4 regions of the Methylophaga sp. F7 genome follow, and region 2 is predicted to be linked to each of the others. Evidence: riboswitches for the same ligand, from Rfam matches in the RefSeq annotation. Region 2 holds a riboswitch; each other region holds the start of a gene.
The links. A riboswitch is a leader RNA that binds a small molecule or an ion and turns the genes downstream of it on or off. The one in region 2 is predicted to bind cyclic di-GMP.

Region 1 (7,733 bases), 1.2 Mb from region 2:
TGTCTGATGCCGCTTACAGAGAATATGCTCACGCCCTGCCGAATTCGTTCAAGAACCCACCAATAGGGCTCGAACCAACCAAGCTTGGAATCCTGATAGACGAAGGAAAAATCGCCTTCACCAAGGAGAGTCTTGACGCGCTCGAAGACAAGAGGGAGTTGCAGATACTATTCGTCGCAGCCAACATCGACATATATCTGGCGGATCCAGACAACTTTGAGCTCGACGATGGCTTCCTAGAGGAGCTTCTTCGACCTGAAGTTGATCATGCAGCCAAACTCCGGATAGTTGAGTTAATGGACCTAGGTGAGCTTGTGAGCCTTCCCGAGCGAGCAGCACTTATCGGCCCAATTATTAACAACGCCGACACCAACATCTCCAACCTTGATGGGAGTATTGTACAATCCTTGGTACTTCACTCTAAGCCCATTGAAACGCAAATTTCACTCTTTAATAAATGCCATTCGTATATGACGGATGACGAAGTCCATCATGTCTTGGATAATCTACCGAAACCATTTTCCGAAATAAAAACTGGGCACAAAACGCCGAAACTACAAAATACTCCCGAGAACCAGGATTTGGTCAGATGGCTTGATTCAAGAAACATTATTTCTTCATGGAGTGAAAGTAAATTGTTGAGTAATAATATAAGAGTCAATCTTTATAGGCGCTGATAAACGGTTTCCAGAAAATCAATGGGGATAACCAATAGGTCAGCCAAATCTATATCGACATAGGGTGCAAACATGCGTCAAATCAAGGGTACAGCGAACTTGATTTTGCGATGTTAAGGACCAAAAGGGTCAGAGTCAATTGAAATCCATCCGGCCATCAGTGATAAAGTCGTCATAAAAAACTAGTATCAACATATAGCTAACCATCGACATATCTAAATTGGCTTGAGGTGCAACCATGGATGAATTAAAACAGAAAATCGCATTATTTATTGATGCTGATAATGCGCCCGCGAGTAAGTTTGAAGATGTTCTGAGCGAGGTCGCAAACTATGGTGTGGTCACTATTCGTAAGGCTTATGGCAATTGGAAGTCGCCAACGCTAAAGGCCTGGGAAGATCTGTTGCATGAATATGCCATTCAACCCATCCAGCAATATGATTTAACCAAGGGGAAAAATGCGTCTGATATCGCATTGGTGATTGATGCAATGGATGTGATGTATACCAAGCAGATTGATGTGATGTGTTTTGTGTCATCGGATTGTGATTTTACGCCGATGGTAACCAGAGCCTTAGCGGAAGGGAAGGTGGTGTTGGGGTTCGGTGAGCGGAAAACACCGTCAGCATTTGTAAACGCCTGCTCTAAGTTTCTGTTTCTGGATCAGGAAAAAGAAAAAACCAAAACAACGGTTAAACCCAAAAACATAAAATCCGATACCAAATTAATACATTTGCTACGGCAGGCCATCGAGGCAACCGAAGACGAAGACGGCTGGGCGGCGCTTGGGCCGGTTGGTTCAAATATCTCAAACAAGACCTCGTTTGATACTCGAAACTATGGCTTTAAAAACCTCAGCAGCCTGTTTAAAGCGATTGATTTATTTGAATTAAAACGTGGCCCAGGTAATTCGTTTTTAGTACGCAATGTTCGCAATAAATAAATGCCATTTGTGGCTATGGCCTGAATAAGACCAGGTTTCTTTTATGTTGTTTTTCCAAAAAATGTTTATGAAATTGATGATCCCAATTGTTCTCTCTCTGGGGTTATGGGGAGTGATATTGCCTTCCCAGGCGGATGAGACCACCGAGTACAAAATCGAGCAGATGAAAGACAATGTGTATCGTTTTTCGGCGGGTCATTATCATTCGATATTTGTGGTAACCGATGCGGGGATTCTCGTCACCGACCCAATTAATGATGCCGCGGCGAGCTATTTGAAAGAGGAATTGGCTAAGCGGTTTACTGTGCCGATTCGCTATCTGGTATACAGCCATAATCACATTGACCATACCATGGGCGGCCATATTCTTGCCGACGGGGATATTCGGGTGGTGGCACATGAATTTGCTGCAGAAGATTTGCAATGGACAAAAGCGCCAACCGCGTTACCGGATATCACGTTTCAGGATGCTATGACCTTGCAATTGGGAGACAGTGAAATCCACCTGCAATATCACGGCCCAAACAATGGTCGTGGCTCAGTCAGTATGCGAGTTATGCCAGCCAATGTGCTCTTTGTGGTGGATTGGATTGTGCTTGGCCGGATGCCTTATCAGAATCTTTTAGGCTATGACATTCATGGCATGATTCATTCCACCCGGGAAGTGCTGGCGGCTGAACCGTTTGATTTATTTATCGGTGGACATGCTGATACCGGCACGCGCGAGGATGTGGAGCATTATCTTGGTTATCTGGAAGCGCTTTATGCAGCTGTGCGTGAGGGCATGCTGGCGGGGAAAACGCTTGAAACGCTTCAGGCTGAAATTCGCTTACCGGAATATGCGCATTTACGGATGTATGATGAATGGCTGCCAATGAATATTGCCGGTGTTTATCAAACCCTGGTGGAGCAATCCTACTTTAATTTTCGACCGGATCTGAACGTTGAATTCTAGATCAGGAATATCTGAGTAAACATTACGAACTAAGGAACGTAACGAAATCAAAAGAGTAGGATGGCCACCACCCGTTATTTCATTTCTTTCACGGCAAGCCAGCATCAATTTTTATACTTTCTTTGAGATTAACACTCTGCATATTTTTAAGCTGTCATTGCCTTTTTACGGCGTAAACCTAAGAAGCCTAATAATGCCGGGCCAAATAAGAATAATGACGCTGGAACAGGCACTTCACTCACCGATTGACTGATTTCTAAATTGGCAAAGGTATCACCAAACACCACATCAAAATTAAAGCCCATGAGGGATGGATAAATGATGCTATCAAAGCTGCCTACAATGCTGGCAAACGTTAAGAACTGAAATGTTCCTACTTGCACATTATCACCAATAAACTCAAAGGTTAGTAAACCGGCCAGAGAAGCCTCATGTGAAATATTAAAGATATCTGAACTGGTTTCATTAAACTCCACCACCATTGAACCTAATTCACCTTGAGTGTAATTGCCATTAATGGTCATCGTACCAATCGAGTTACCTGCATTTATGCTGGCATGGTTGTCAGAACTGGTGCCATTCACCGTTACATTGCTGTTAATGATGCCTGTACCAGATAAACTACCGCCGTTGATATTGACACTGGTTTGAGTGATGACGCCGTTATTTATGGTTTGCCCAGCGGTTTGGGTGTAATTACCCACTGAACTGCCATTACCTCTTATGGTTGCTTTTTCATTGTTAATAAACACGCCCGTATTAATAATCTCGTTCATATTCTCAAGAGTACTATTATTGGTCATGACGCCATTATTGGTCACGGTGTCATTAATTGCATTGGAGAATACGTATTTATTCGTAAAGGAACCATTATTAATCAACTTACCGGCATTAGTGAAGCGACCCTCATTGTTCATCGTGCCATCATTAATTAAAGTGGAATCGATATAGTTATTGAATCTACCCGCACTGGTATTAGTTAAGGTTCCCGTATTGGTCAGGGTTGCTCCTCTATAACTTGATAAAACACCTCTATTCGTGAGGGTATCTTGATTGGTTAACTGCCCGTAATTAGTCAATGTGCCTGAATTGTTAAACTCAGCCTGATTATCAATGAAGCCATCATTTTTCAAGCTACCGCCGTTGTTGTATATATAACCGGTGTTGGTGATGTGACCGCTTGCTGCATTATTTAAACCACTGACATGAGTAGTCAGACTGCCTGTATTTAACAGCACCCCATCATTTTTTAAATCACTGAATTTACCGTAAAAGGTACCATTATTTATAAAAGTGCCTTCGTTTGCTAAAACAGGATCTTTAACAAATGGCTGACCAATAACGGATAACTCATTATCATTTTGAAATTGTGTGCCCGTCACAATGGTTGTGGTGGCATCATCATTAATCGTTAAAGGTGATGTATTGACTCCAATTAAAACACTATCGGCACTTGCCGCAGTACTTAAAACGATTGATGAAATAAAAAATGTGCTGAATACAGAACGTTTTAAAGATTGAGTTTGCATGTTCAAAGTCTCTTAAATCTATGCAACTCAGCCACCTTAACAACATCATCAAGGTCTGTAGCTTTCCGTCCTTAGTTCACACCAAGTTTGGCAATAATAAAATGGGCTATAGTCCAACCCAACCGAAATATGATGATATAGAGACGGATGACATGGCACTATCCGATTTTCGCAAAGAGATAAATTAATCATTTATCGAGAAAACGGATAATCTTTATTAATTTTTTTGGATTAGAATCAGTCGGTTTTTATAAACCTAAGCCTGAATGATTAAAGGGGAGATTATGTTTACTTTTCGTTGCCTGCTTATATGACATTACAAGTCTGATATTCGATATCGGCCACATAAAGCCGTATCAATCACAACTAAAAAGTAATGATTTTAATTAAAGGCTCGATGTAATGTGGTGGAAGGCAACTCGCCAAATAATTGCAGATAATCCTTGGAAAAACGACCTAGATGCCAAAAATGCCAATCACTGGCTAACTGCGTGACTGTCACACCGATATCAGCTGGTTTTAGAAGTTGTGCACGAACCCGGTTTAACCTTAATCGATACAAGTACGCATTGGGTGTGATTCCCATTATTTTTTTAAAGTTATATTGCAGGTTACGCTGGCTGATATGTAAATCTTTACAAATATCGATAATGGACGGACAAGTATGTCTCTCCAGGTTGGCGTGCATATAGTCTATTGCCTGCCTTACTGATTTAGCCGCCCGACGCCGAGACAGTACATCGGATGATTGTTCATCAAACACTAAAGATGAATCGAGAGAGAGCAAGACATATTCCATTACTGATAAATTAATATTTTTCTGCTGCTCACGCAGACTATCATCCGAACTCAGTGCCGAAAGCTGATATAGATAATCAGTAAAATCCTCTAGGGGTTGTCGGTTAATACCATCAAATACCAAAATATGGTCTGTCGGCATTTCCCAATATTTTGGGTTAATGACTCTTGCTGCTTCAATTAATTTAGACTGTTCGAATCTAAAATAGACCGTTTCAACACCGCTCGCTGCCTGAATATCGACTTCAACATTTGAAGGCAGAAAAAATAATGAATTATCGAAAGCATCGTACTCAGAGACCCGTACCTGATTTGCAATGCGTGCAAAAGAAACCGTACAGAAGTCCCGCTCAATAATGGCACGTTTGTGTATGACCTGATTTTGTTGTTCAAACACAACTCTGACATCATCATTACCCACTTCACGATAATGCCCACGGAAATTCCCCGCGGATAATTGCATTATCTCAATGGGTAACCAGTCTTGTGCCATCTGCTGTTCATAAGCATCGAACAAAGGCTGATCACGATAGACGGTGTGGTGTGTTGACGTCATTTTTATTGCATCAGCAAAGATATGAGAATGACCATGACAGTAAAACCATAAAATAATCAGTGAAAATGACTATACCTTATTCATTAACGTATTGGCATCTAAACAAAAATGAGCTTACTGGCTTGGTATTTGTTATCAAACAAACAAGCCCAATAGTTACCTACGGAGTCTTTTGAATACTATCTACATAAGGTTTTCGTACCTTGTCTCTATAAGCTTCAACTGCAATAAAGTTTTAAAATAAACGTATGACTTGATATTTTGTTTGTGAAACATGTATCCGACAACTTGGTATTTTAGGAAAAATCTTATGCAACAAAATCGTGTGGATCCGTTAACCAATGGTGCGACGGCAGTTATTACCCATCAGGTTGCCAAGGATAAACATCCCGAATACGAAGCATGGTTAAATGAAATTGCTCCACATTGTAAAAGCTCGCCGGGGCATCTGGATCTGAACGTGATTCGGCCAATCGCAGGATTGACTGAAACGTATACGATTATTATTCGCTTTGATAACCAATCACATTTACGGGGCTGGATGGAATCGGCCAAACGCAGTGAGCTGATAGCCCAAGTTTCACCATTACTGGTGAAAGGCGATGATTTTTATATTAACAGCGGGCTGGATTTCTGGTTTACCCCTGAGCAGGCGAATACCAAAATTCCTATTCGTTGGAAACAGGCTTTGGTCACCTGGTCAGCTATCTATCCGCTGGTACTGATGTTGCCATTTTTGTTGCCACCCATTCACAGGTTGGGACTGCCTGATAATCATTATCTCGACACCTTGATCATTACCGGTATTGCGGTTTTGCTAATGGTGTATGTGGTGATGCCGCGCTACACCAAATTAATTCACGCATGGCTGTTTCGAGGTTGTTAGGTTTAGAAAAAGGATCTTGAGATCAAGAGGCTTCAAATGCTGGCTATTTTTCATTACCCCATCGGTACTATGAAATGACTTTAGAACGGAAGATTGCTGGGCTTTTTAAGCTTGATGATGACAACTGGATGAGGCACTCAAACCCCATTAGTGTTTGGACCCGATACTCTGTGCTTCCTGTTATCGTTCTCGCGTTCTGGAGTAGAGAGTGGATAGGCTGGTGGTGTTTGGTGCCAGGGCTGGCATCGCTTCTCTGGTTATTTTTCAATCCAATTCTTTTCAAAAAACCGAAATCTACCAAAAACTGGGCATCAAAGGCTGTTCTGGGCGAGCGTGTTTATTTAAACCGGGATATTGTTCCAATACCGGATAACCATAACACTCCGCTACACGCGATTCTTAATGGAATTTCGTTGGTCGGAGTACTGGTATCGGTCTGGGCGACTGTTTATTTCTCACTATGGGGCGCTGTATTAGGTGTTGCATTGGCTTATCTTGGCAAGAGCTGGTATCTGGACCGAATGGTCTGGCTATACGAAGATATGAAGGATAAAAACGAGCTTTATCGTAGCTGGGAGTATTAGGGCTTGAATCAAGTCACGAGGGACACATTCTAGCTCCCTCATAAATCCTATTATGAGGATTATCAATAACGCCAAAAACAGAATAAAACGAAATCTTCACTGCAAAAAAAAGATAGAGATATCGCTTTTTTTCCTCAGCTCCATCTCATCGAATATTATTAAATCTCACTTTGGCTAATCTAATAAAAAAGCCATCCAACCCAAACTGGCTACCTAGCTGATCACTCCATCCTGTGCCGTTATGAAATAGTCGTTAAGACTTAAGTCATAAATTTTATTTATACCGAACATAAATATTTATGCCTTTTATTTATTGCCTCTCTGGTCTAGATTAAAAAAACCAGAAATGACTGGTCATCAGTGACACGCTTTTCCGCCTATGGAATTGCAAATCGAAAGGATGAATATTTTGGCATTACTAGATCTGGCAACAGCATGTAAACACATTTCTTTTACGGTTGGTCGAGGCGTCATTACTGGCATGTTGGACGCCTCGAACTCAACCAATGTAAAGGGTAAACCCCAACATCAGCCCGATATCATTACCAATGATATCCTGGTCGATGCCTTCTCGTGGACCGGCTACCTAGCCCGGAAATTGATTTCGTAACAAATACAAATTCGTTTCCCAATGTTCACCACCAAGGAGAAGGCTTAAATGTCGATTTCCCATCCGATTATTGCCGTTACCGGTTCGTCAGGAGCCGGTACTTCAACCGTAAAACATGCTTTTGAAGATATTTTTCGCCGGGCTAATATCAAACCCGTCGTTATTGAAGGCGATAGCTTTCACAAATATACCCGT
Region 2 (7,733 bases):
CATGCCATCGTTCGAATGGTGCTTGGAATAATGCGATCCAAGGGGTTAAATACCCGTCGCGTGGCTATCGTAGGAGCGACGAAGCTTGGTTATCGACTGGAAAAATCCTTTGATGAAATGGAATGGACAGGTTACCGTTTCAGTGGTTTCTACGATGATCGTAAACCTGCCCCAAATCGTCGTTTAGAAGAAAATGCAGCGACTGTCCTTGGCAGTATCGAAGACTTAATAAGAGATTGCCGTACAGGAAAAATCGACATTGTCTTTATTACATTATCTTTGGCAGCTGAAGCCCGTATTCGTTTGATTACTGAAAAGCTTGCTGATACTACCGCTTCGGTTTATTTGGTACCCGATTTGTTTACTTTTAATCTGCTTAACTCCAGATGGGTGGATTATCAGGGAATAACGGCAATCAGCATTTATGAGACACCCTTTGCCGGTATTGATAGTGCAATCAAACGCATTGAAGATATTGTTTTGAGTTTTTTGATACTGTGTCTGATAGCCATTCCGATGTTATTGATAGCCATTGGCATTAAAGCGACTTCCAAAGGTCCTGTGTTTTTTAAACAGACACGTTATGGAATGGATGGTGAAAAAATAAAAGTCTGGAAGTTTCGTACCATGACAGTTGCTGAAGATGGGGATAAGGTCATTCAAGCCCAAAAGAACGATCAAAGGGTCACGCATTTTGGCAAAATTTTACGAAGAACTTCACTTGATGAATTACCACAATTCTTCAATTCGTTAGGCGGTTCTATGTCAATCGTTGGCCCAAGGCCACATGCTGTAGCGCACAATGAAGAATATAGAGCGAAAATCCAAGGGTATATGCTTCGGCATAAGGTTAAGCCTGGTATTACCGGTCTTGCCCAGATAAATGGTTTTCGTGGAGAGACGGATACGCTGGATAAAATGGAAGGGCGTATCAAATATGATCTACAGTATATTCAAACCTGGACATTGCTTCTTGATCTGAAAATTATTTTATTAACGATCACTAGAGGTTTTGTTGGAAAGGATGTATATTAATGTCCAGAGTTAAATTTTCGGTATGACATCGCTGTCTAGCCAACAAAAAATTTAAACTCGTTCCTAAGATTAAAACTCAATTGCAATTCCTTTGACTGAGTTATCTATCGACACGATAGGTAATGCGCATATCAGAAATGTCGGCTGAGAGAAACATCTGGGAGTCAATCATTTCGGGTTCAATGTTGTTCCCGACAATCTAGCCTAACTTACCGTGAGGTGAGGTCGGAAAGCCATGGGTCTTTAAAGTTAAGATCGCCAGGTTGCATTGTTTCATTTTTTCATCAAAAGGAAAAAATTATGAAAAAATCAATGCTATTTTTTGCAGCCTTGTTGTTCTCGATTAACGTCAATGCAGCTACCTTATCGTTAACAGGTACTGGTTCTATTGGAGCAACCCAAAACGTCGATCTAAACAATAACAGCACTGTGCTTGCTGGTGGTTTTGTTGCTGCTCGCGGCCTTTGGAGTTCAGCTTTTAACGCAACTACAGATGCTGATACACCCGTAGTTATTGAATGGTCATTCAACCCTACTACTAGCCTTGGTTCCGCCCAACTTGCTTTTGGTGAAGTGGGAGGCCCATTACAAATGTTTAATATTAGTAGTGACTTTATTTTCAATGCTTCCATGACAGCTGGTACGACATATCTTGTTGCTATTTTGAACGCAACCTCAAATATATTGAAGTATGACCTGTCAATTTCACCATCAGCTGTTCCGATTCCAGCTGCATTGTGGTTAATGGCTCCAGCATTAATGGGTTTTTTCGGCTTACGTCGTAGAGCACTTAAATCTGCTACAGCTTAATTTTAAACGTATTGAATTCCTGCTTACTTGAGGAAAGGAGCTTTGTTCCTTTCCTTAAATTGCAAAACCATTGTAAACACTGTGAATCAATTCACATTTGATTAAAGATTTGAGTTAATCCAGCTAAATTTTGTGTTGCAGGGCTCATTATTTGTAACAAATTAACAGTATTGTTCAACCGTCACTTGAGAGCTGTTTCTAAGTGGCTTTATTTGTTGGGAACGGAAATGGTTCCTATTTTAAATCGCCAAACTTGTCATGAGGCAAGGTCGGAAAGCCACGGGTCTTCAGGTATTATTTGAAGATGGCTGGGTTGCATTGCTTAATTTTTCAATTAAAGGAAATTACGATGAAAAATGCGATGCTATTTTGTATAGCTTTATTGTTCTCAGTTAGTGCTAATGCGGCTACATTGAGTTTATCAACTGTCGGATCAAATGGTGCGACTCAAGAAATCAGTTTAAATAACAACAGCACTGTGCTTGCTGGTGGTACTGTTGCTAATTCTGGTTCTTGGGAATCATTGTTTGATGTTACAACTGATGTTGATACTCCTGTAAGAGTTGAGTGGTCATTTAATCCTTCAACAAGCTTGGATTCAGCTCAATTGGCTTTTGGTCTGGTTTCTGGCCCTGGTGGTAATTATGTTGGTTTTCCAACTATTTTTAATATCACTGGTGACTTTATCTTTACTGCCATTTTGACTGCAGGTTCATATTTTGCAGTAGATATTCTTAATGCCACTTCAGGTATTTTGAAATATGACCTGTCAATCTCTGCAGTACCAGTACCAGCTGCATTGTGGTTGTTTGCACCAGCACTGTTAGGCTTCTTCGGTATACGCCGTCAAGCACGGAAAACAGTGGTTGCATAACACCAAATGAGTTAACAATATTGTTAGTTTTAAGAAAAGGGAGCTTCGGCTCCCTTTTTTTGCAGTTATGTACTTGATTCAGTTAGCTATTATTCACAGCATGAAGTGGGACAACCAATAGAATATTGTTATAAAGTTCATTAAATATGGATATTGTGAGAAAAAGAAAATCAGCTATAATCAGCCTGAAATATATAATTTTTTTGCAATAAATTTGTCACTAGTACCATAGTACAATTTCAATCATGCAAATGAAGTAGTAGTGTTTAATCATCACCGAGATATTTCTTGGAGATAAAAAGTTCAGAGACAATGTTGTTTCTGTTTCTGTTTTTGTTGCCAAACTTACCGTGAGGTAAGGTCGGAAAGCCACGGATCTTCTGGCTGGGTTTTGAAGATGGCCGGGTTGCATTGCTTAATTTTTCAATATAAAGGAAATTACTATGAAAAATGCGATGCTATTATGTATAGCTTTATTGTTCTCAGTTGGTGCTAATGCCGCTACACTGACTTTATCAACAGTTGGTTCTTCAGGTGCTACTCAAAGTATTGATCTGAATAACAACAGTACAGTTCTTGCTGGTGGTACTGTTGCTAATTCAGGAGTTTGGGAATCATTGTTTGATGTTTCTACTGATGTTGATACACCAGTAAAAGTTGAATGGTCATTTAACCCAACAAACAGCTTGAATAATGCTCAATTGGCCTTTGGTCTGTTGACTGGCCCTGGTGGTGGTTATGTTGGTGCGCCAACTATTTTTAACATCACTGGTGATTTTATCTTTACTGCTATTTTGACAGCGGGTTCATTCTTTGGTGTTGATATTTTTAATGCCACATCAGATGTACTGAAATACGACCTGTCAATTTCTGCAGTACCAGTTCCAGCTGCATTATGGTTATTTGCTCCAGCATTGATGGGCTTCTTCGGTTTACGTCGTAAAGCACTGAAAACAGCTGCTGCATAGTAACAAATGAGTTAACAATATTGTTGGTTCAAGGAAAGGGGGCTTCGGCTCCCTTTTCTTTGTGGGGCTCAATATCATCAAAAGACTCTAAAGTTTTGCATCTGCGATTTACCTACCTGATTTGAAAAATCCACAAAAACTGTTAGTCTGTAACTGAACTTTCACGAATCTAAGAAAGTCTCAATTATAGAAACAATTCTGTTTCTATCTTCAATATAAAGCCAAACTTGTCATGAGGCAGGGTCGGAAAGCTACGGATCTTTAATTGACTAAAGATGGCCGGGCTGCATTGCTTATTTTTTCACTTAGAAGGAAATTGCTATGAAAAAAGCGATGCTATTATGTATAGCCTTTTTATTCTCTGCTGGTGCAAACTCAGCAACTCTTAATTTAACAGCTGAGGGCTCAAATGGGGCCTCCCAACAGCAAGTCACCTTAAATAATAACAATGTTGTTTTAGGTGGTGGTGTTGTTGAAAGCTCCAAATCAAATTGGAGTTCAATGTTTAACGTCACAGCAGATACAAATACTGCGGTTGATGTTGAATGGTCATTTAACCCAGTGAGAAATCTGGTTTCTGCTACTGTAGCAATTTTTGCATTAGATGGTAGTTTTACAGAAACGTACGATATAACGGGCGATTTTACTTTTTCGGCCATATTGTCAGCAGGTAAAACTTACGGTTTGGATATTTTAGATGCTACATCACATGCATTAAAATATGATGTGTCAGTTACCTCATTATCAGAAGTGCCTGTACCAGCCGCATTATTTTTATTCGCTCCCGCCTTATTAGGATTGATTGGATTGCGTCGTAGAGCCAAGATGACTGCAGGCTGAAACGGTTAGGAGAAATAAAAAGGGAGCTTGAAGCTCCCTTTTTTATATATTTTTTGTCAGAAAAGACTCTGTACAAACTGAATAAAAAACGTTACGGTTAAATTAACTTCCTTAAAAAGCTGGGAAGTTTTCACAATGGAAAGGATTTCTTCTTTCCTATCAATAGCCAAACCTGTTGTGAGGCGGGGGCGGAAAGCCACGGGTCTTACCCTGTAAGATCGCCGGGTTGCATTGCTTAACTTAATCTATAAATCAAACCCCTTAAAGGAGCGACTTATGAAAAAAGCGATGCTTTTCTTTATGACGTTATTTTTCTCAATTAGTGCAAATGCAGCAACCTTAAATTTGACCACCGCCGGATCATCAGGTGCTACGCAAGAAGTTAGCTTAAATAACAACGATGTTGTATTAGGTCACGGAACGGTAGATGAGCCAAACACCAACTGGTCATCATTTTTTGATCTATCTACAGATCAAAATACACCCGTTAAAATTGTATGGTCATTTAATCCAGAAGCAAATCTAAGTTCAGCTACCGTATCGTTATTTGAGATGGGTGGTGCTGTTATTGATCAGTTTAATCTCATCTCAGATTACTCATTTACCGCCACGCTTATGACTGGTATAAACTATGGTTTGGATATCTTTAGTGCTTCTTCTGATGAGCTGAAATATGATGTTTCAGTATCGGCTGTGCCTATTCCAGCAGCGCTTTTTCTCTTCGCACCTGCCTTATTCGGCCTATTGGGACTGCGTTTACGTGCTAAATCAAAAGCGTAAAACTGATTAATTCAACAATAATATCCAGTTAAAATAAGGGAGCAGAAATGCTCCCTTTTTTTATGCTTAAATAACGTGTTATCATCCGAAGCGAATGTAATTTATAAACATGGAGAAGAATAATGAATAAATTGGTAAATACAGTGTTGCTATTAGCGGCACTTTCGATTGGAACAGTTGTTCATGCTTCAGAACCCTATACGCTTAATGCAGGTGACATGTTAAGCATTTCAGTGTGGAATGAAGATGCTTTGCAGAAAGAAGTCGTTATTCTTCCCGATGGCACTATTTCGTTTCCCTTAGCTGGCCAAATAAACGCGAAAGATAAAACCGTCGTTGATGTAGAAACTGAGCTTAAAGAAAAACTTTCGGAATATATCTCGGACCCAGTCGTTAACGTTACGGTCAATCAGGTTTCAGGTAATACTATTCATATCCTTGGTAAAGTGCTCACTCCAGGATCATTCGGTATGAGCCAACCGCTTGACGCAATGCAGGCTTTAAGTTTGGCAGGTGGGCTGACAACCTATGCAAAAGAAAATGACATTATCATTTTGCGTAGAGATGGAATGAAACAGCAAATCATACCTGTCTATTACGCAAACATTAAACAAGGCAAATCACTTGAGTCTAACGTGCTGCTTGAAAGCGGTGATGTCATTATTATTCCATAATGAGGAATAATAATTATCGACACCATAATGGAGCCAGCATGAAAATAAACGTTATCACAACGATTTTGGCTTTAACCTTGTTCCAAGTCAATGTTGCCAAAGCGGCCGAATACATTATTGGGGCCGACTTTTCTCCAACATTTAATTACGATGATAATGTTGAGTTGCGTGAAGAGGAAGAAGGTAGTTTTGTTACCAAGCTTACACCCACATTGTTACTATCAAGAGCCGTTGAAAATGCGTCTATCAGTATGGATGTTGGCTATCGGTTAGAACGTTTTGCCAGCTTGTCAGAGCTGGATCGGCAAGATCCTTTTGCAAATATAGCTGGCAGCTACAATACAGAACGAAGCAATTACGGATTGAATGCTGGCTATTCTGAAAGAGCACAACGTGCAATCGCTGATGAAGATACCGGTGATTTTGCGTCTAATGCAACGGTAACATCAAAATCATTGGCACCAAGTTATCAATATCAATTTACTGAACGTGATTTTGCCTATACCAGTTTTAGTTATAATGAAAGTACGTACGATACAAGCCGCTTCAGTGATACTGAAACTATGTCATTCACAGGTGGATGGCGCAGAAATTTGTCAGAACGTTTGACTGGCGGCCTGGCACTGACATATTCACAGTATGAATCTGAATCAGAGTTTATTGAATCAGAATATGACAGTTACAATTTTAGTGTCACTAGTACTTACATGATGAGTGAACGCTGGTCGTTTTCAGGACAGGTGGGGTATCGTACAACAGATAGTGAAACACAATCACTTTTTGGTGGGCCAAGCCAAACTGACCGTAGTGCGGGATCATTATTTAATTTTACTGCTAATTATCTTGGCGAACTGAATACGTTAACATCTTCGTTGTCTCGTTCACTTAATCCTTCTGGTGAAGGGGTGGTCAATGAAACTGACCGGCTATCCTTTACTTGGATCAGAAATATTGCAGAAACGTTGTCGTTATCTGTTAACACCACCTACCAGGAAACGCAGTCTGTTGATGAGCTAAGTAACACAGAGAGAGAATATCTTACTTTCTCGCCATCGCTCAACTGGCAACTCCAGAGAAACCTTGCCCTGAAGATGGGGTATCAGTATCGCCAACAAAAAGGCACCAGTTTTGGTGGCTTTAATACAACTGGTGACAAAGTCGACAGTAATATGGTTTTCCTCACGGTAAACTACGATTGGGATGGCTTGCGTTTTTCGCGATAACTTTAAGAGTACATAATGGAAGAAGAAGTCAAAAGCCTACGGGATTATTTGGATATCCTGTGGAGACGTAAATACTGGATTGTAATTCCAGCAATAATTCTGATGATTGGCACAGTAGTATTCACATACTCACTTCCAGAAAGCTTTAAATCTGAAGGTCTAATTCTCATTGAATCTCAGGAAATTCCACAAGATTTGATACGCACCACCGTAACCAGTTATGCAGATCAGCGTATTGAAGTTATCAAACAACGACTTCTTACTACCAATCGGATTATGCAGATTGTTGAAAAACATAATCTTTATCCAGAGCAAAGAAAAAGCTCTCCCATTACTGCGCCGATTGTAGAGTTATTTAAAAACAATGTCAGCGTGGATATTATTCAGGCAAATGTCACCGACCCCGCCAGTGGCCGGGCTAAAAGAGCTAGCATTGCCTTTACAGTATCGTTTATGGATCAGTCACCACAAAAGGCACAACAGGTAGCCAATGAGCTGGTTACCGAGTTCCTAAATGAGAATGCTAAAG
Region 3 (7,733 bases), on a different replicon from region 2:
CTATCTAACCGATAATCAGTTCCACCATACTGAACAACCATTCCGGCTTCATAGCTACGTTTAGCCTTCTGTCGCTTGCTTTTGTGATAAGCCACTACTCGCTTACGCCATTGGCCATCATAACTATCCGGGTTTGGCTCACTGGCTTCTTTCAAAAATGAAATCGGACAGTTCACTTCGACCGGGCCACACGAAGCAGTCAGGTCCTTATAGCCCCAACCATCCTCACGGCCACTTTGCATCATATCAAGACCAATCCAGATTTCTCCGGTCGTTTTCAGTTTGGCCAAGTACCAGTGGTTGTTACCCACTACACTGGACTTTAAGAGTTCTTGATTTTCGCCAAAGCGATATGAATCAGTAAGATACTCGACCAATTGTTTTTTTGATCGCCATTGCGTTGAATAGCTCCATCCCATGACTGCTTCTCCAATAATAAAAAAAGGGGAGGCACCCGTCCCCCATAAGGGAAGGTTACTTCCCCTATGGGTTTTTGAGATTCCAAACAGCGTACTGCTTGGACATTGAGGCCGGTTTTAAATAAGTCCGGCTGACTTATCAAATAGATAGTTTTTGGCTATCTACTGGATATCTATTCCGAAACGTACTCTGTGAATACGCTTTGGAATACCCCTGTTGCCAGGGGTAATGTTCTACCAGTCGTGCTGGTCTAACTCTGGGATGGCCTCGGCATCTGAATCCAGTTCAATCATTTCAAAATTATTGTTAAATGCGAACTCAATAACTTTGCAGAGTGAAGGACTGTAATCTCCTCGGAGGTTTCCTGCCAAATCGTTCATATACAGCTTAATAAAGAAGCCGGATTCACGCTCCATCACCATATTGGTCTGAAACGCTGCAATGCGTAATGCATTGATATCGGCCTGCTCAATATGAGAAGTACTTAAAGCGATCACTGGATAGGTTTCCACATTGATTTCCTTGGGATCGACACCTCATACGGAAGAGCCGATCTCCGTGTGGGTTTGGAAAGCCAATGATGTATGGCTAATATAATAGACAAAAAAAGCAGGCAAAAGCCCTTTTTAGCCCCTTTCGTGTTGTTGCCCAGTGTAACTCATTTATTTGAGTAAACCCAACAGACTTCAATTAGTGCATTCAATTAACAAACAATTACTTTCAAATGATCTCATAAGGGTGATTGTGCTATCCAAAGATGAAGCTTTAGCAGAAAGCATCATTAAGATACTTAAATACAGGGATATTTTTAAACCGTTAAATCAATCTACTCATCAAACAGATGATTTCTAAATTAATGATCTGCCATGTGTTAAATACACGATTATCTACGAACACTTCTGAAACGTTCTGGCGTATAGGTAAGGCTAGCCGCCTCTTCTAACGATAAATGCTGTATGGTAATTAAATTGGCATTTACATGCCTAGTCATCTCAACCAATATATTGAAATTTTCTTAACTATGATCAGGAGACAAGAGTCTCACCGGTCAAAGCAGTAATCGAATCCCATTTGCTGCGATTTCAATGATGTTTATCTTTGTTTCATTTACAGCTTTTATTCTCAGAGCCCATTTATAGGTAATAATGTCTTTAACAGCAATTTCGATATTGAGTTTCTGCTCACCAGAAGCTATATAGCCAATTAAACTGCTTCCAAATATTTCCGACTCAAAATCTAACTCTGGAAAAATATCTATCTTGATACATCCCATAACGCAAACTCCATAATGTTAGGAATGAAGCAATTGATTCTGACCCTTTTGGTTTTTGAACTCTGGTACTTTTGATATTGTTTTTCGTTAATAAAAAGTCATCCGGTATTAACCGGATGACACTTATTCAATTAAAAATAAAGCTTAATGTTTTAGTTTTTTGCCATTTTACGACGTAGACCTAAAAAACCAAGCAAGGCTGGTGCGAATAAAAACAATGCTGCTGGTACTGGCAATTCTGAGGGCAGTGCTGCAATGCTCAAATCAAATGAACCAGCCGCACCCGGCATAGGATTAAAAAATGCTGTTTGTCCAGCAAATAACATTCTCGTGAAGGTCAAGCTTGATGATGTTATGGCGAAAGATTCCACTGGAGTAATCATTCCACTGATAGGTTGAGAAAAAGTAACTCTGCCAGGAGTCGCAGGTAAGTTATTAAACGAGAAGTCAAATTTCACCAATGTGTCAACATCACTAGTCACACCAGTGGTGAGAAGAAAAGCGCCTACAAAAGCACTGTAAGTTGCAGCGACCGATACGTTATTACTACCGTTATTGGTAATAGTGTAGGGAGAGGTTACTGTTGGCGTTACGTTAATTGATGCCGCATTAGCTGAAATGCTGAACATTAGTGCAGTAATAAAAAAGAGTGTTTTTTCATAGCATAAGTCCTTAACATTAAGAAAAAAGAAAATGGTGCAATGCAACCCGGCTATCTTTCTTTACTTTAAAGACCCGAAGCTTTCCGTCCTCATTTCACAACGAGTTTGGCGTCTGGTTCAAGTAGAATTTCAAAATTACTTCAATTAAGGACACCATGACATGCTTTTTACGTCTAATCAAACTGTACTTTGGTACAATATAACGCATCTTAATTTTTAGTATAAATTCCTGTTGTTTTTTGTAATAAAGAAGCGAAATCGGGGCAACTATCGTGATAAGTTTTATTTCATATAATCATTTTTTCAATTAGACAAAAGCTTATCGCTAGAAAGTGGTTACGTTAAGGTAAGACATCCTCAATTGGTCTCACCTCCATATCTCAAAGGCCGCTTTCATCAAACACGAATTGCTGAAGCATCTGTCAGAGTGGCCAGCCGAACAGATTGGGTTGCATAGTTTAGTGGTAAGGTTGAAGACATCACCAAATGATTGCTTAGACCTACAAATCAAAACGCATATTGGTGATGTTCACCCCTCTCTACTTGATGTCGAACACTTTTGTGAGCGAATGGTCATCAGCTCGATTGACCGTGCCTGGCGTCGGCTTTCTAAATTACTCACCTCATCCAACTGAAAGATAATAAAGCCCCAGCAAACTCTTCGGAATGGAAAGCCAAACCGGACCACAGAAACCTGGGCGTTAATTCGAGATAATGCGCCGGCAAACGATATCGTCAAAGTTCGTAACCCGCGTGTCAGTCGTTTAGTGACAGTGATTGTATGAACAATAAAATGAAGATGAAAAGATTAATGAATAAAATCATATTATCGCTATTCGCTGGGTTACTCATCTTGGTCTAAGCACTGGCAGATCCAGAATCATTTGAACAAGCAAGAGCTGAGCTTCGTGATCATGTTTATCATGACCAGAATCGTAATGGATCATTAGGAACACTCTATTGTAGCTGTGACTTGGACTGCCGAGGTCGACCACGTGGTGCTGTTGACGCCAAAAGTGTGGGTACCAAGTCAGAAAACAGAAGCTTCGTGTTGAACGCAATGAGTTCGAGCACATATTAAGTAGACTTAGCAACATGCTATCTATTCATAATTAGCTGCTTTAGTTGAAAATATGAATACATAACACTTTCTGAATTTCTATAGCTCAAGATCTTTCAGCCAATACATTTCTCTCGCCTTAGTATTAGCGAATTATAGTGCCTTAGTTTTGTTTATAGATCCGGAGACCCCGAGCATAAGATCTCATACACTATTCAAAATCATCACAAACTTTGTGTTTGTTACATAAAAACAGTGACAGACTCTCACAGACCCAGCAGAGAACTTTTAATTTTGCTAATCTTTTGGGAACTAAGTTATTATGTTGTTAACTAAGACATCAGAATCCATTAATAAAATTAACGAATGTCAGTAAAATTAATTATCAACATGCTCATCTTTATGATTGTGATGCAATCAGGCATAGTTGCGGCTGACATTCATACATATGATTCCAAGACATCACAAGAACATCAGCTTGTTCTTGATGATTCCAATGCAATTCAACAAGCGAACAATGCGTCTTCGCATGATGCACAAAGTACTGGCGATTGTGATTTTTGTATGCATTGTCAGTGTTCACATTTTATCGCCATCTTTAATATTGATGGAATTAATGTTGCTGCTATTCCATACAATTATTTCAACCTCCACCCTAGATCGCCAAAACCTGACTTTACAGTCAGTATGTACCGCCCTCCGAGATCTTGAACTGCTGATGTTTTTGCGGACTTAACGTAAGTCCGTTGTTTGCAGTTAAACAGGATCTAATTTCATGAAAATACACTTTGATCGCACTACAAATGTGCGTGCGCCTGCTATCCGTGCATTGCTTTGTTCGATGCTGGTTGCCTTTTCTGTCTCACCGGTTATTGCCGATAACATTCAACAAACGAAAACGTTGAGTTTAAACGAGGCCATGCAACAAACACTGGCGCAACATCCGGCATTACAGGTTTTTCCAATTCGACAGCAACAACTTGAAGCCCAGAAAAAAACGGCCAATCTCAAACCGGCATATGTTGTTGGTGCTGAGATTGAAAATTTCGCTGGCACTAGAGAACTAAGCGGTATCAAGTCACTGGAAACCACGGTCACTCTCTCCTCTGTCGTTGAACTGGGTGATAAAAGATTGTCCCGTGTTGAACTGGTGGAACAACAAAGTGATGTTGTCCGTGTTGATCGCAAAATAAAAGCGTTGGACTTGCTAGGTCAGGTAACACGACAATTTATTAAAGTGCTCAATAGCCAGGAGCGTGTAAAGCTAGCCGAGACGGGGCTGGAACTGGCGCAAACAACATTAACAGAAGTTAATAAACGTGTAGGTGCTGCCGTCGCGGCTGAAGCAGATTTGGGCCGCGCCGAAGCTTCTGTTAATCAGGCTGAACTGATATTGGCTGCCGAAAAACGTCAGCTGGAAGCCAACAAAGTGGTACTCGCTAATTTGTGGGGGAGTTATCAACCTAATTTTGAGACCGCCACAGGCTCATTGTTTGCCTTTAGCGAGGCCATGTCATTTGAAGCCTTATTTAATCAGGCCCAGCAAAATCCGCAACTGGAACGTTTCGCTGCAGAAACGCGGGTTCGTGATGCACAAGTACGTCTTGCCAGAACTCAGCAAGTTGCAGATCTGACCTGGTCAGTTGGGATCAGGCGAGATGAAGGACTGAATGATTCGGCGTTAGTTGCTGGTGTGTCAGTGCCTTTGTTCAGCCGCCAGCGAGCGCAAGGGGATATTGAATCAGCATTGGCCGCGCGTAATGAAGTCAGCTATCGCCGTCAAGATATGCTGTTACAACTTCATGCTCAGCTTTATCGGGCCTATTCCGGGCGTGAACAAGCAATTGCAAGTATTTCCAAGTTGCAACAACAGATTATCCCCAAACTCACTAAAAGTCTGGAGCAAACGCAAACCGGTTATCAACGGGGACTCTACAGTTATCTGGAATTTCTTACCGTCAGACAAGACCTGCTAGGTGCCAGACGTAGTGTCATTGAGGCTGCAACGGCTGCATTGCTATATCAGACAGAAATCGAACAACTCACCGCCGAACCGCTAACAGCTGCAGAGTAAGCAATATGAATCAGGACAAAACTATGTTTAATAAATCACATTTCGTTTTTTTACCCATGCGCAGCCTACTATCAGTAGCAGCGCTAATATTGCTCATCATGTCACCTGCCATTGCTGAAGATGGTCATGCGCATGAGGCTCCTCAATCAGATCAACAAGCACAAGCCCAGCTAGCAGAATCAAATCAGCAGCATGATCATGAGATAACACATGATAAAGATAACCATGATGAATCGATGCCAAAAGAGGATGAACATGATCATAGCGCTGAATCAAAACCCGAAGAAGAAGGGCATGCTCACGACGCTGAGGATGAAGGTAGTGAGCATGTAGAAATGGATGACGGTATGGCTCAAAAACACGGTGTGGTAACTGCAGAAGTTACAGCCGGACAAATATCGGTCACCTCCAAACTCTACGGTAGAGTGGTTTTATCACCTGATGAGATAAGTCAAGTCAGAGCACGTTTTCCGGGTCAAATCACCCGCGTTTATGTGAATTTTGGTGATTCTGTCAAAAAAGGTCAGCTATTAGCCAGTGTTGAGTCAAACAACAGCTTACAGAGTTATAACGTAACCGCGCCCATCTCAGGTGTCATTACAGCAAAAGATGCCAATACCGGCGAAGTCGCGGCAGATCAAAGTTTGTTTACGATCACGAATACCCAATCACTTTGGGCTGAACTCAAAGTCTTTCCAGGACAGGCCATGAATATAAAACCCGGTCAGAAAGTGCGTCTGTTACATAACAACACATTTTATGAATCGACGATAAAGCAACTGGTGCCAAGCAAAGATGATGCCCCTTATCGGATTGCCCGCGTTGCACTTGATAATCAGCAGCAAGTCTGGTTTCCGGGTTTGCTCGTTGAGGCTGAAGCCATTACCGAGCAAACAGAAGTCAAACTAAGAATTCCTAACAGTGCCATACAACAGTTTGAAGGCGCATCAGTCGCTTTTGTCAAAGTAGGTAATCAATATCAAGTCAGGCCATTACAACTGGGTCTTAATGATGGTCAATTCAGTGAGGTTATATCCGGACTCCGGCAGGGCGATGACATCGTCGCTGAAAATAGCTATCTGATTAAAGCTGATCTGGAAAAAGCCGGCGCAGCTCACGCTCACTGATTTAGGAAACAGACATGATTAATAATATTTTAAGTCTCTCAATCGAGAGACGTGGCCTGATGTTGTCAATGATATTTCTTATCATTGGCCTTGGGATCTGGAGCTTTCAGAAGCTGCCGATTGATGCGGTGCCTGATATCACCAACGTACAGGTGCAGATCAATACCAGAGCACCCGGGTATTCGCCGCTGGAATCTGAACAACGCATCACTTATCCCATCGAGAGAGCGATCGCCGGACTGCCGGATCTTGATTACACCCGATCCATCTCTCGCTATGGATTATCACAAGTCACCGTGATATTTGAAGAAGGCACCGATCTGTATTTTGCGCGTAATCTTATTAATAACCGTTTGGCAGTGATAAAAGGCTCACTGCCACAGGGTATTGAACCGGAGATGGGACCTATCGCGACCGGGCTGGGTGAAATTGTCATGTACACAATTACCGCAGAACCTGATGCCAGGCAACCTGATGGCAGTTCATATGATCCTACCGATTTACGAGTGCTTCAGGACTGGGTCATTCAACCCCGGCTGGAGCGGGTAAAAGGGGTCACAGAAGTCAATGTTAACGGTGGTTATCAAAAGCAATTTCATGTTCAGCCGGATCCAGCGAAATTGCTGAATTTTGGCGTGTCCCTCAGTGATCTGAAACAGGCGCTGATGCAAAACAATGATAATCGGGGCGCCGGTTATATTGAACGTTATGGGCAGCAGATTTTGGTTCGATCGCCAGGACAGCTTAAATCCATCGATGATATTGGTCAGGTGGTAGTGAAAAATATCGATGATCGGCCGGTGCTCGTCAAAGATGTGGCCGACGTTGTGATTGGTAAGCCGTTGCGCAGTGGTGCGGGAACACGTGATGGTAAAGAGACGGTTGTCGGCACAGTTATGATGTTGTTTGGAGAAAATTCACGTGAAGTTGCTGCGACTGTGACTCGTGAAATGGCGGAGATTCAATCGTCATTACCGGAGGGCGTCATACTGGAAGCGGTATACGATCGCACCACCTTGGTCGATAAAGCCGTTGCCACGGTTGAAAAAAATCTGCTTGAAGGTGCTTTGCTGGTTATCGTTGTGTTGTTTCTGTTGTTAGGCAATATCCGCGCGGC
Region 4 (7,733 bases), 1.5 Mb from region 2:
TGCCTCGCATTCTGCGCTGGTTCACTGCCAACATCGGGATTCACCATATTCATCACCTCAGCAGTCGAATTCCCTTCTATCGTCTGCCCGAAGTCCTCCGTGATTATCCCGAACTGCGTGAAATGGGTCGTATTACCCTTAAGCAGAGCTTCGCTGCTGTGCGTCTGGTCCTGTGGGACGAGGAGAAGCAGCGACTTGTCAGCTTCAGAGAGGCAAAGGCCTAATCTGACGGGAATACGCTTTGCGCGTAGGGTAAATATGTTAGGTTCGAACTTGCATTTAGGCGTGGTCGGGCTTCGAGTTTATTGGATATTCTCCTATCATATTTCTGCCACCGAAATATTGCTATAAAGCTTTAACCTAAGCGTTAAAGCCAAATCTAAGGTTTATACTGGAAGTGCCCCTGTTATAATTGCTGCCAATTTCCCTATAGCTCAGATGGATAGAGCGTCCCACCTCCTCCAAAAAATATTCCGCTTCATGTCTATGGTGCCGTTATGCATCGTAAAACTATAAAGTTATTAGGTGCTTAGCGTAAAGTCCAGCTAGACTGCTTGAATGACTGATCATAGTTCAACAACACACTTAATTTCCTGCGCTAACAAAAACTCAGAAAACGAACGCAATGAAATACAAACTTTTGAATACATGTATGTGTCTGTCACTTGGTTGTGTGATCTAATTGCGTGTAACCAACGTTAATAGGATACGATTAATCTTTAAGTAGGAGCCATTATGTGGTTTAGTTCGAAAGTAAATCGAAAAGAGTTGGCAGAACAATTAGTTATCACACATCAAACAGCCGCTGTTGTGGTTGATAGTGATCGTAATCTTATCGCTTCCAATCCGGCATTTAGCGAAATAGGCCGTAAACTTAACGGTTTAGACCGCAATGGTGTCTTAAAGTCCTTGATTGATCATTATGATAAAGCTAATAAAACCATTGCTTTTGATGATTTTCATCTACGCCAGCATATTTTCTCGTTGACAATTAAAGGTCTCGAGTCTTGCTCACTTTATCTTTTTGAACCTTTACCTGAGAAACTCTTAGGTGAACAAGCTTGGCAACAACTATTAGCTTTTAGTGAAAATATTTATGCTGTTTTTGATAATCACAATAATTTAGTCACATCCAATATAGATTCGGTTGATGCTGATGAGATGTATTCTGTTTTCGATAGTCCGCAATTGTTGAAGGCTTTGCAAAACGCCATCAAGATTACAGATCGAAAACTTCGCTTATCTGAGAATGATGATTTTTATTATCAAGTAACCCACTCCACTCTTGATTCTGATAGCGGCCCGTTATCAGCTTTCTTATTATCTAAACAAACGCAACTTGCTGACTACAAGCAGTTCGAAATGTTATCCAAAGTAGTAAGTAACACAAGTACAAGTGTATTGATCACTGATAAAAATGGGTTTGTCGAATATGTTAATCCCGGTTTTGAAAAGCTTTCAGGATTAACACTTGCAGAAGTAAAAGGTAAAAAGCCTGGAGTTTTATTACAGCGTGAACAAACTGATACAGACACAATTAAGCGGATTTCTAAAAAACTTAAAGCACGAGAGCCGTTTTATGAAGAGATCTTAAACTTTACCAAAGAGGGTGTGCCCTATTGGATTGTGTTGTCAGTGAACCCAATTTTCAATGAAAAGGGGGAACATACTGGGTTTGTTGGCGTGAGTTCTGATGTCCGTGAAATTAAACGTCTGGTCTTAGAGCAAATCAACCAAAAAGATGCTATTAGCAGTCATTCGGCGGTGATGGAGTTTAATCAAAGTGGGCAGTTCATTTCAGCTAATCAGTTTACTTATGAACAATTAAACATTGTCGACGAAGTGCAAGTGCAGTCATTACTGGGAAATTTGAAAGATCATTTGGACGAGCCTCGCAAACAATTGATCGAAAAAGGTGAACCCACCGCGGTGATGATTAAACTGGCTCATCAAGGTGGTGAAGTAATTTTAGAGTGCATAATCTCAGCAATAACAGATTTAAACGGCAATATTTCTAAGTACATTGTGTTTGGTAGCAATGTCTCTTCTCGAAATAAGCTGGTGGCTGAAACTCATCTTTCTATGTCGAATGTGTTAAGTAAAATTCAAGCCACAGTAAAGACAATAAATGCAGTAGCCGATCAAACTAATCTGTTAGCGCTTAATGCAGCCATTGAGGCAGCAAGAGCTGGTGAAGCTGGACGAGGATTTGCGGTAGTGGCGGATGAAGTGCGCAACCTTTCGAAAAAATCGAATGAAGCAGCGGTTCAAATTGGTCAACTGATTAACGAAACTCAGTCGCATGTTGACGAGCTGGCTTCTTTTTTAAGTGAGTAATGTTTCTATACCGAAGAATATTGGTAGCGTCAGCGCAAAGTTTATTCATTCTCAGCTCAAATGCTTGTCCGACCCGTTAAGCAGGTGATCAAACACTCTAACGCTAGTGCAAATGACGTTTCAATTCAGATTAGGAAATCTCAAAAGCTATACCTAAATCCCTAATACTAATAGTTGAAACCCTGACGATTATAATTGCCGACAATGACCCTTTAGCTCAGATGGATAGAGTGTACTCAAGCCGATTAGCTAAAGATCATTTTCAAGGGTCCAGTTTTTTAGTTCTTCAAGTATTGTCAGGGCATTCAATCCTCTAGCCGCAATTTTGTATTGGACCGCGACAGGTTTGCTTGAGATCACATCTCTGGTGATCAGTTTATTTTCTTCCATTGCCTTCAACCTCTCTGCCAGGACTTTTTTACTGGCCCCGGCAAGTTGTCTCGCAATTTCATTAAAACGCATGGGCTGATCTTTCAGGTGCCACAAAATGGAGCCTGTCCATTTATTACCGATAATTCTCATTCCCCTCTCAACTGGGCAGGGTTTATAACAAGTCTGGTGGTTTTCTCTCATAGTTATTTGTAGGTTACAAAAAGTTAACTGGTTGACTATTGTAACCTGAATGTTAGTTTGTATGTTTAGACAAACTAGAGAGCAGACATGAAAGGTAAATCAATTTTCGTCGAAGCGGGTGGTGGCTTTGATAAAGTTAGCGTAGAAGAAACAGAAACAATCTCGCCAGGTGACAGCGAAATTCTGGTCAGACTTCATGCTAACTCGCTTAATTATCACGATTATGCGGTCGTCAAGGGGCTCTGGCCTGCATCAGAGAAAAGAATACCTATGGCTGATGGTGCCGGTGAAGTAATAGAGGTGGGACCAAACGTGACCGAATTTAAGGTCGGTGATAGCGTTGTGAGTACGTTTTTCCCTTCTTGGTTAAACGGTGAACCAGTCGTTGATGGTTTCTCAACTGTTCCTGGCGATGGAGTAGATGGTTACGCAAGAGAATATGTCACGGCAAAGGCTGAAGCTTTCACCAAGTCACCCTCAGGTTGGTCTCATACAGAATCTGCGACGTTGACTACAGCAGCCTTGACAGCATGGCGGGCTTTGTTCGATTTTAATCAGCTCAAATCAGGTGATACCGTTCTTCTTCAAGGGACTGGTGGTGTATCCATCTTCGCTTTACAGTTTGCCAAAATGGCAGGCGCCAAAGTGATTGCCACTTCATCCAGTGATCAAAAACTCACTAGGTTGAAGGAGCTGGGAGCAGATCATGTGATCAATTATAAAAAAGAACCTAACTGGGGCTTTTTAGCCAGAGAACTCAATGATGGAAAAGGTGTTGACCACGTCGTTGAAATTGGTGGTGCTGAAACATTGGAGCAATCTCTAAACGCTGTACGTATCGCTGGCCAAATTTCGTTAATTGGTATTCTTTCTGGACAGACTTGCGATATAAATATTGTGAAGACTTTTGTGAAACAGGTTAGGCTTCAGGGCGTTCTTGTTGGTAGCAGAGTCCATCAGCAGGAGATGATTAAAGCTATCGAGGCTAATCAGCTAAAACCAATTATTGATCGTACTTTTGCTTTAAAGGATATTGTCAAAGCATTTGAGTACCAAGAAACGAATCAGCATTTTGGTAAAATTTGTTTAGAGTTTTAAATGAAATAAAAAAGCCCTTGAGGTGGGGCTTTTTTAATTTATTAGCCTCTCAACCACCGATAGAATGTTTCAGAATTCGTCGGTCTAAAATAGCCCTGTTATAATTACGGCCGATGTCCCTGTAGCTCAGATGGATAGAGCGTTAAACATTTATCTGTCCAAATTGAGAAGGATAGGGCTGGGATTACATTATTAGCTCTAATAATTAACATCAAAGATTTATTAATTAGTACTAAAGTACAATACTTTTTAATAAAATTTAGTGTAAGTTCGAAAGAGTGATCTAATCACGCTATTTATTATGCCAAACTTGGCGTGAGCCTTGGACGGAAAATTACAGCTGTGCTTTTAAGTAAAGGTATCAGGGCTGGGTTGCATACTTTAAGGAGTTCACCGATGAATAAGATGATAGCTACGATAATCTTCTCATTATTTTCTTTTTCTGCTTTTGCCGCTACAGTCGACATTGATTTGAGTGGGGCTACCACTTCCACCCTTATTGATGCTGATGGAGCAAGTTTCTCACAAACTTTCACAGGTCAGACTGCATCTGGCTCAGCAATTTCAGGTTCCCCTATAGGGCCATTATCACTAACACCAAGTGGAACAATAAGAGTTGTCTCTTTTGATCCAGGTTGCACAGGTTGTGATTCTGGCAATTCACTTCTTACACCCTCAAGTTTTCAGGGCCCATTGTCGATTTTGTTTGATTTTAATGCCGACAGTTTTTCATGGGTGATGGGAAGCTCTGTTGCAGGATCCAATGTTGCTGCAGATTTATTTTCAAATAGTGGTAGTTTAATCAACACAGTACTAATCAGCATGCTGGAAGGGTACAACAAATACTCTATCTCAGGCTTGGGTGCTTTTGCAGGAATTACTTTTAGAGACAATAACGACCCAGCTGGAGTACGTTACATGGACATGTCTTACAATAGTGTTGTCGGAGTCTCTGAAGTTCCAATCCCTGCCGCCGCTTTCATGTTTGCACCGGCATTACTTGGACTCATGGGATTACGTCGAAGAGCAAAAAATAAAGTCGCTTAACTTTATTTCTTTCAGAAAGCCGTGATGATTAATTTCATCACGGCTTTTTTATTTGTATAACTGCCGTTCAACCGACGACTGGTTTGTTTCGAAGTGAAGCCGATCAGCTTGACTGATATAATTGCGGCCGATGTCCCTGTAGCTCAGATGGATAGAGCGTCCCCCTCCTAAGGGGAAGGCCACAGGTTCGACTCCTGTCAGGGACACCAATAATAATCAATAGATTATTTTTGACTGGAAATGAATAATAGCGGGATAGTCATTCGCATACTCCCCATCAACTTTTAGAACCTTCATTTTTTCTATAACAAATTTATCGATTTGTATTAGGTTTATCAGATTCAGAAAGTTGAGGTTGGGAAAGGAATAAATATCCCACTGGGTAATGGATACGGCGCAACTAAGAAAGTAATGACAATTCTTTACCAGTTGCCTTGTGAAAAATTATTTTTCAACAATGATTTTTGGTTGATGGCTTTCTGTTTCACTATCTGAAAGTCCTGCGGTCAGGATCCAGCGCATCGTGTCTTCATTCGACATTTCCAAAGACCGAACCTGATCTCGTGAAACGCAAATTGTATAGCCACCAACTTGATAGCTCATTGGCAGGTATATGGCGACCAGATTATTTTCCTGATCCTCCATGCCTAAAACATGGCTAACGTTATCCTTCACCAGAAAGCCAATCAGCTGAACCCCACCGATGGTGACAGCAACAGCATTGCTGAGACTTTCCTGCTGTTTCTCGCGAGAGAAAAAACGCGTGAAATCTCGTAATGCACCATGAATCGATTTCACCAGCGGAATGCGATCCAGGATGGATTCACCCATATCAAACAGTCGTTTGACCAGCCAGGCATTAACGGCAATTCCAATCACAAAAATCAACCCTATAGCCGCTAATAACCCAAGCCCTGGCCAATAAAAATCATAGGGTAAAATGGCAATCATTATCGGACGTAATGCACGCTCTGCTGTAACAGCCAACCAATAAATAAGATAAAGCGTCAGGGTGACGGGTAACGCTGTCGCCAAACCTTTTAAAAAAGTCTTCCAGACAAATTGCATAAAGCTGTTCCTATTCCAAACCGAATACGGTTATTCAGATGTATAAAGTTATATCGGCTTCGCTGGCAAATTCCAGAAAGGTGGCAGCGCCTCCATGACTGATTCCATCGATAAAATCTGAATTTTTAAAATCAAACAAATCGACAGTCATTTGGCAGGCAATTAATTCAACATCTGACTCCAGACAAATCTCACGTAATTCAGCAACACTGGCAACACCTTTCTTTTTCAATTTGCGTTGCATCATCCAGGTAGCAAAGGCTTCAAGCCCTGGAATAATTTGCACGATACTGGGGACCGGAACAGGCATGGGCATAGCAGGGTTGCCTAAAGGAGAGACTTTAAGAGACATATCTTTCTTAAGCAATTGCAAACCGTAAAAGGTAAAAAATATTTTGGCTTCAAACCCTAGCGCCGCTGCTGTGGAGGCCAGTAGAAATGGTGGATATGCACCATCTAAAGTACCTTTACTTGCAATTATGGCGAGTTTTTTGGCCATGCAGTCATGCCCCTTTTTCGATGATGAAATACAATTTTCCGTCGACTTCTTCACTACTGAGTAGCGGATTACCAGTCATTTTGCAGAAGGCCGGAATATCTTTTAGCGCGCCAGTATCGGTACATATGAGTCGCAATCGCTGAGAGGCTGACATTTCATTGAGCATCTTACGCGCTTTAAGCACTGGAAGTGGACAGTTTAAACCTGATGTATCAATTTCTGTATCAAAATCTGACATACTGATTTCCTTTAAAATATCCGTTCACATGATAAACGCAAGCGGCGTTTTTGTCTTTGCGGAACCGGTCTTAATGAGCCAAGGTCTATAGGCGTTATGAAATATCTTATCGCTACAGTTATATTTTTGATGAGCAATCAAGGCATTGCCCAGGCAAACCTGGATATTGCGTTGCCAGAAATGGGGGACAGTGCGGGTGCTCTGGTTTCGCCTGTGGAAGAATATCAGGTCGGCCAGTCTTTTTACTGGAGCCTGCAGCAATCAGTGACCCTGGTTGATGACCCGGAAGTGAATAGTTATATCAACTCACTTGGACATCGTCTGGTGACCAATAGTGATGATCCCGGTCGTTCTTTCACTTTTTTTGTGGTGCCTGACAATTCTGTTAACGCTTTTGCCGCGCCAGGCGGTTTTATTGGCATTCATACCGGACTGATGCTGACAAGTGAAGCAGAAAGTGAGCTGGCATCGGTCATGGCGCATGAGATAGCGCACGTTACCCAACGGCATATTCTGCGTAATTTCGAACGTTCTAAACGCATGAGTATTCCGATGACCGCTGCGATGATTGCTGCGGCTTTATTGGGGGTGGCTGACCCGAGTGCAGGTTCGGCTGCCATCATGGCGGTACAGGCTGGGAATGTGCAAATGCAACTGGATTACAGTCGGGCACATGAAGCTGAAGCCGATAATTTGGGCATGCAAACTCTGGTAAATGCAGGCTTTGACCCAAATGCGATGCCACGTTTTTTTGAGCGGTTGCAGATTGCAGGTCGCTTCTACGGTGGCGACCAGATTCCGGAATTTCTCAGAACTCACCCAATCACCGTGTCCCGTATTGCAGATGCCCGTGGACGTGCTGCCAATCTTGAA

Region 1: it holds a riboswitch for cyclic di-GMP, as region 2 does, so the genes downstream of both, AC08OG_RS11140 (hypothetical protein) here and AC08OG_RS05485 (hypothetical protein) in region 2, are expected to answer to the same signal.
Region 3: it holds a riboswitch for cyclic di-GMP, as region 2 does, so the genes downstream of both, AC08OG_RS16105 (hypothetical protein) here and AC08OG_RS05485 (hypothetical protein) in region 2, are expected to answer to the same signal.
Region 4: it holds a riboswitch for cyclic di-GMP, as region 2 does, so the genes downstream of both, AC08OG_RS13260 (hypothetical protein) here and AC08OG_RS05485 (hypothetical protein) in region 2, are expected to answer to the same signal.

Annotation. Positions count from the first base shown of each region.
Region 1 is NZ_CM166511.1:2,223,213-2,230,945, reverse strand. Features, by position in the region: gene AC08OG_RS11155 (YobI family P-loop NTPase) at 1-677, shown strand, start outside; gene AC08OG_RS11150 (NYN domain-containing protein) at 916-1,620, shown strand; gene AC08OG_RS11145 (MBL fold metallo-hydrolase) at 1,688-2,575, shown strand; gene AC08OG_RS11140 (hypothetical protein) at 2,722-4,104, opposite strand; cyclic di-GMP riboswitch class I at 4,123-4,206, opposite strand; gene AC08OG_RS11135 (helix-turn-helix domain-containing protein) at 4,487-5,458, opposite strand; gene AC08OG_RS11130 (antibiotic biosynthesis monooxygenase) at 5,769-6,344, shown strand; gene AC08OG_RS11125 (DUF6653 family protein) at 6,419-6,928, shown strand; gene AC08OG_RS11120 (hypothetical protein) at 7,338-7,538, shown strand; gene AC08OG_RS11115 (phosphoribulokinase) at 7,587-7,733, shown strand, end outside.
Region 2 is NZ_CM166511.1:1,065,115-1,072,847, forward strand. Features, by position in the region: gene AC08OG_RS05470 (undecaprenyl-phosphate glucose phosphotransferase) at 1-1,035, shown strand, start outside; cyclic di-GMP riboswitch class I at 1,228-1,306, shown strand; gene AC08OG_RS05475 (hypothetical protein) at 1,336-1,845, shown strand; cyclic di-GMP riboswitch class I at 2,082-2,166, shown strand; gene AC08OG_RS05480 (hypothetical protein) at 2,195-2,719, shown strand; cyclic di-GMP riboswitch class I at 3,048-3,133, shown strand; gene AC08OG_RS05485 (hypothetical protein) at 3,163-3,687, shown strand; cyclic di-GMP riboswitch class I at 3,898-3,979, shown strand; gene AC08OG_RS05490 (VPLPA-CTERM sorting domain-containing protein) at 4,009-4,527, shown strand; cyclic di-GMP riboswitch class I at 4,683-4,761, shown strand; gene AC08OG_RS05495 (hypothetical protein) at 4,804-5,307, shown strand; gene AC08OG_RS05500 (polysaccharide biosynthesis/export family protein) at 5,430-5,981, shown strand; gene AC08OG_RS05505 (hypothetical protein) at 6,020-7,204, shown strand; gene AC08OG_RS05510 (GumC family protein) at 7,220-7,733, shown strand, end outside.
Region 3 is NZ_JBWPVL010000002.1:161,919-169,651, reverse strand. Features, by position in the region: gene AC08OG_RS16120 (hypothetical protein) at 1-419, opposite strand, end outside; gene AC08OG_RS16115 (DUF5983 family protein) at 654-932, opposite strand; gene AC08OG_RS16110 (hypothetical protein) at 1,469-1,693, opposite strand; gene AC08OG_RS16105 (hypothetical protein) at 1,846-2,400, opposite strand; cyclic di-GMP riboswitch class I at 2,393-2,475, opposite strand; gene AC08OG_RS16100 (hypothetical protein) at 3,782-4,126, shown strand; gene AC08OG_RS16095 (TolC family protein) at 4,191-5,489, shown strand; gene AC08OG_RS16090 (efflux RND transporter periplasmic adaptor subunit) at 5,513-6,616, shown strand; partial or broken gene AC08OG_RS16085 (efflux RND transporter permease subunit) at 6,631-7,733, shown strand, end outside.
Region 4 is NZ_CM166511.1:2,632,187-2,639,919, reverse strand. Features, by position in the region: gene AC08OG_RS13280 (fatty acid desaturase) at 1-224, shown strand, start outside; partial or broken gene AC08OG_RS13275 (PAS domain-containing protein) at 736-2,265, shown strand; gene AC08OG_RS13270 (winged helix-turn-helix transcriptional regulator) at 2,587-2,859, opposite strand; gene AC08OG_RS13265 (zinc-dependent alcohol dehydrogenase family protein) at 2,998-4,008, shown strand; cyclic di-GMP riboswitch class I at 4,302-4,388, shown strand; gene AC08OG_RS13260 (hypothetical protein) at 4,405-5,055, shown strand; tRNA gene AC08OG_RS13255 (tRNA-Arg) at 5,188-5,264, shown strand; gene AC08OG_RS13250 (DUF502 domain-containing protein) at 5,500-6,123, opposite strand; gene dsrE2 (sulfur carrier protein DsrE2) at 6,158-6,622, opposite strand; gene AC08OG_RS13240 (sulfurtransferase TusA family protein) at 6,627-6,860, opposite strand; gene AC08OG_RS13235 (beta-barrel assembly-enhancing protease) at 6,957-7,733, shown strand, end outside.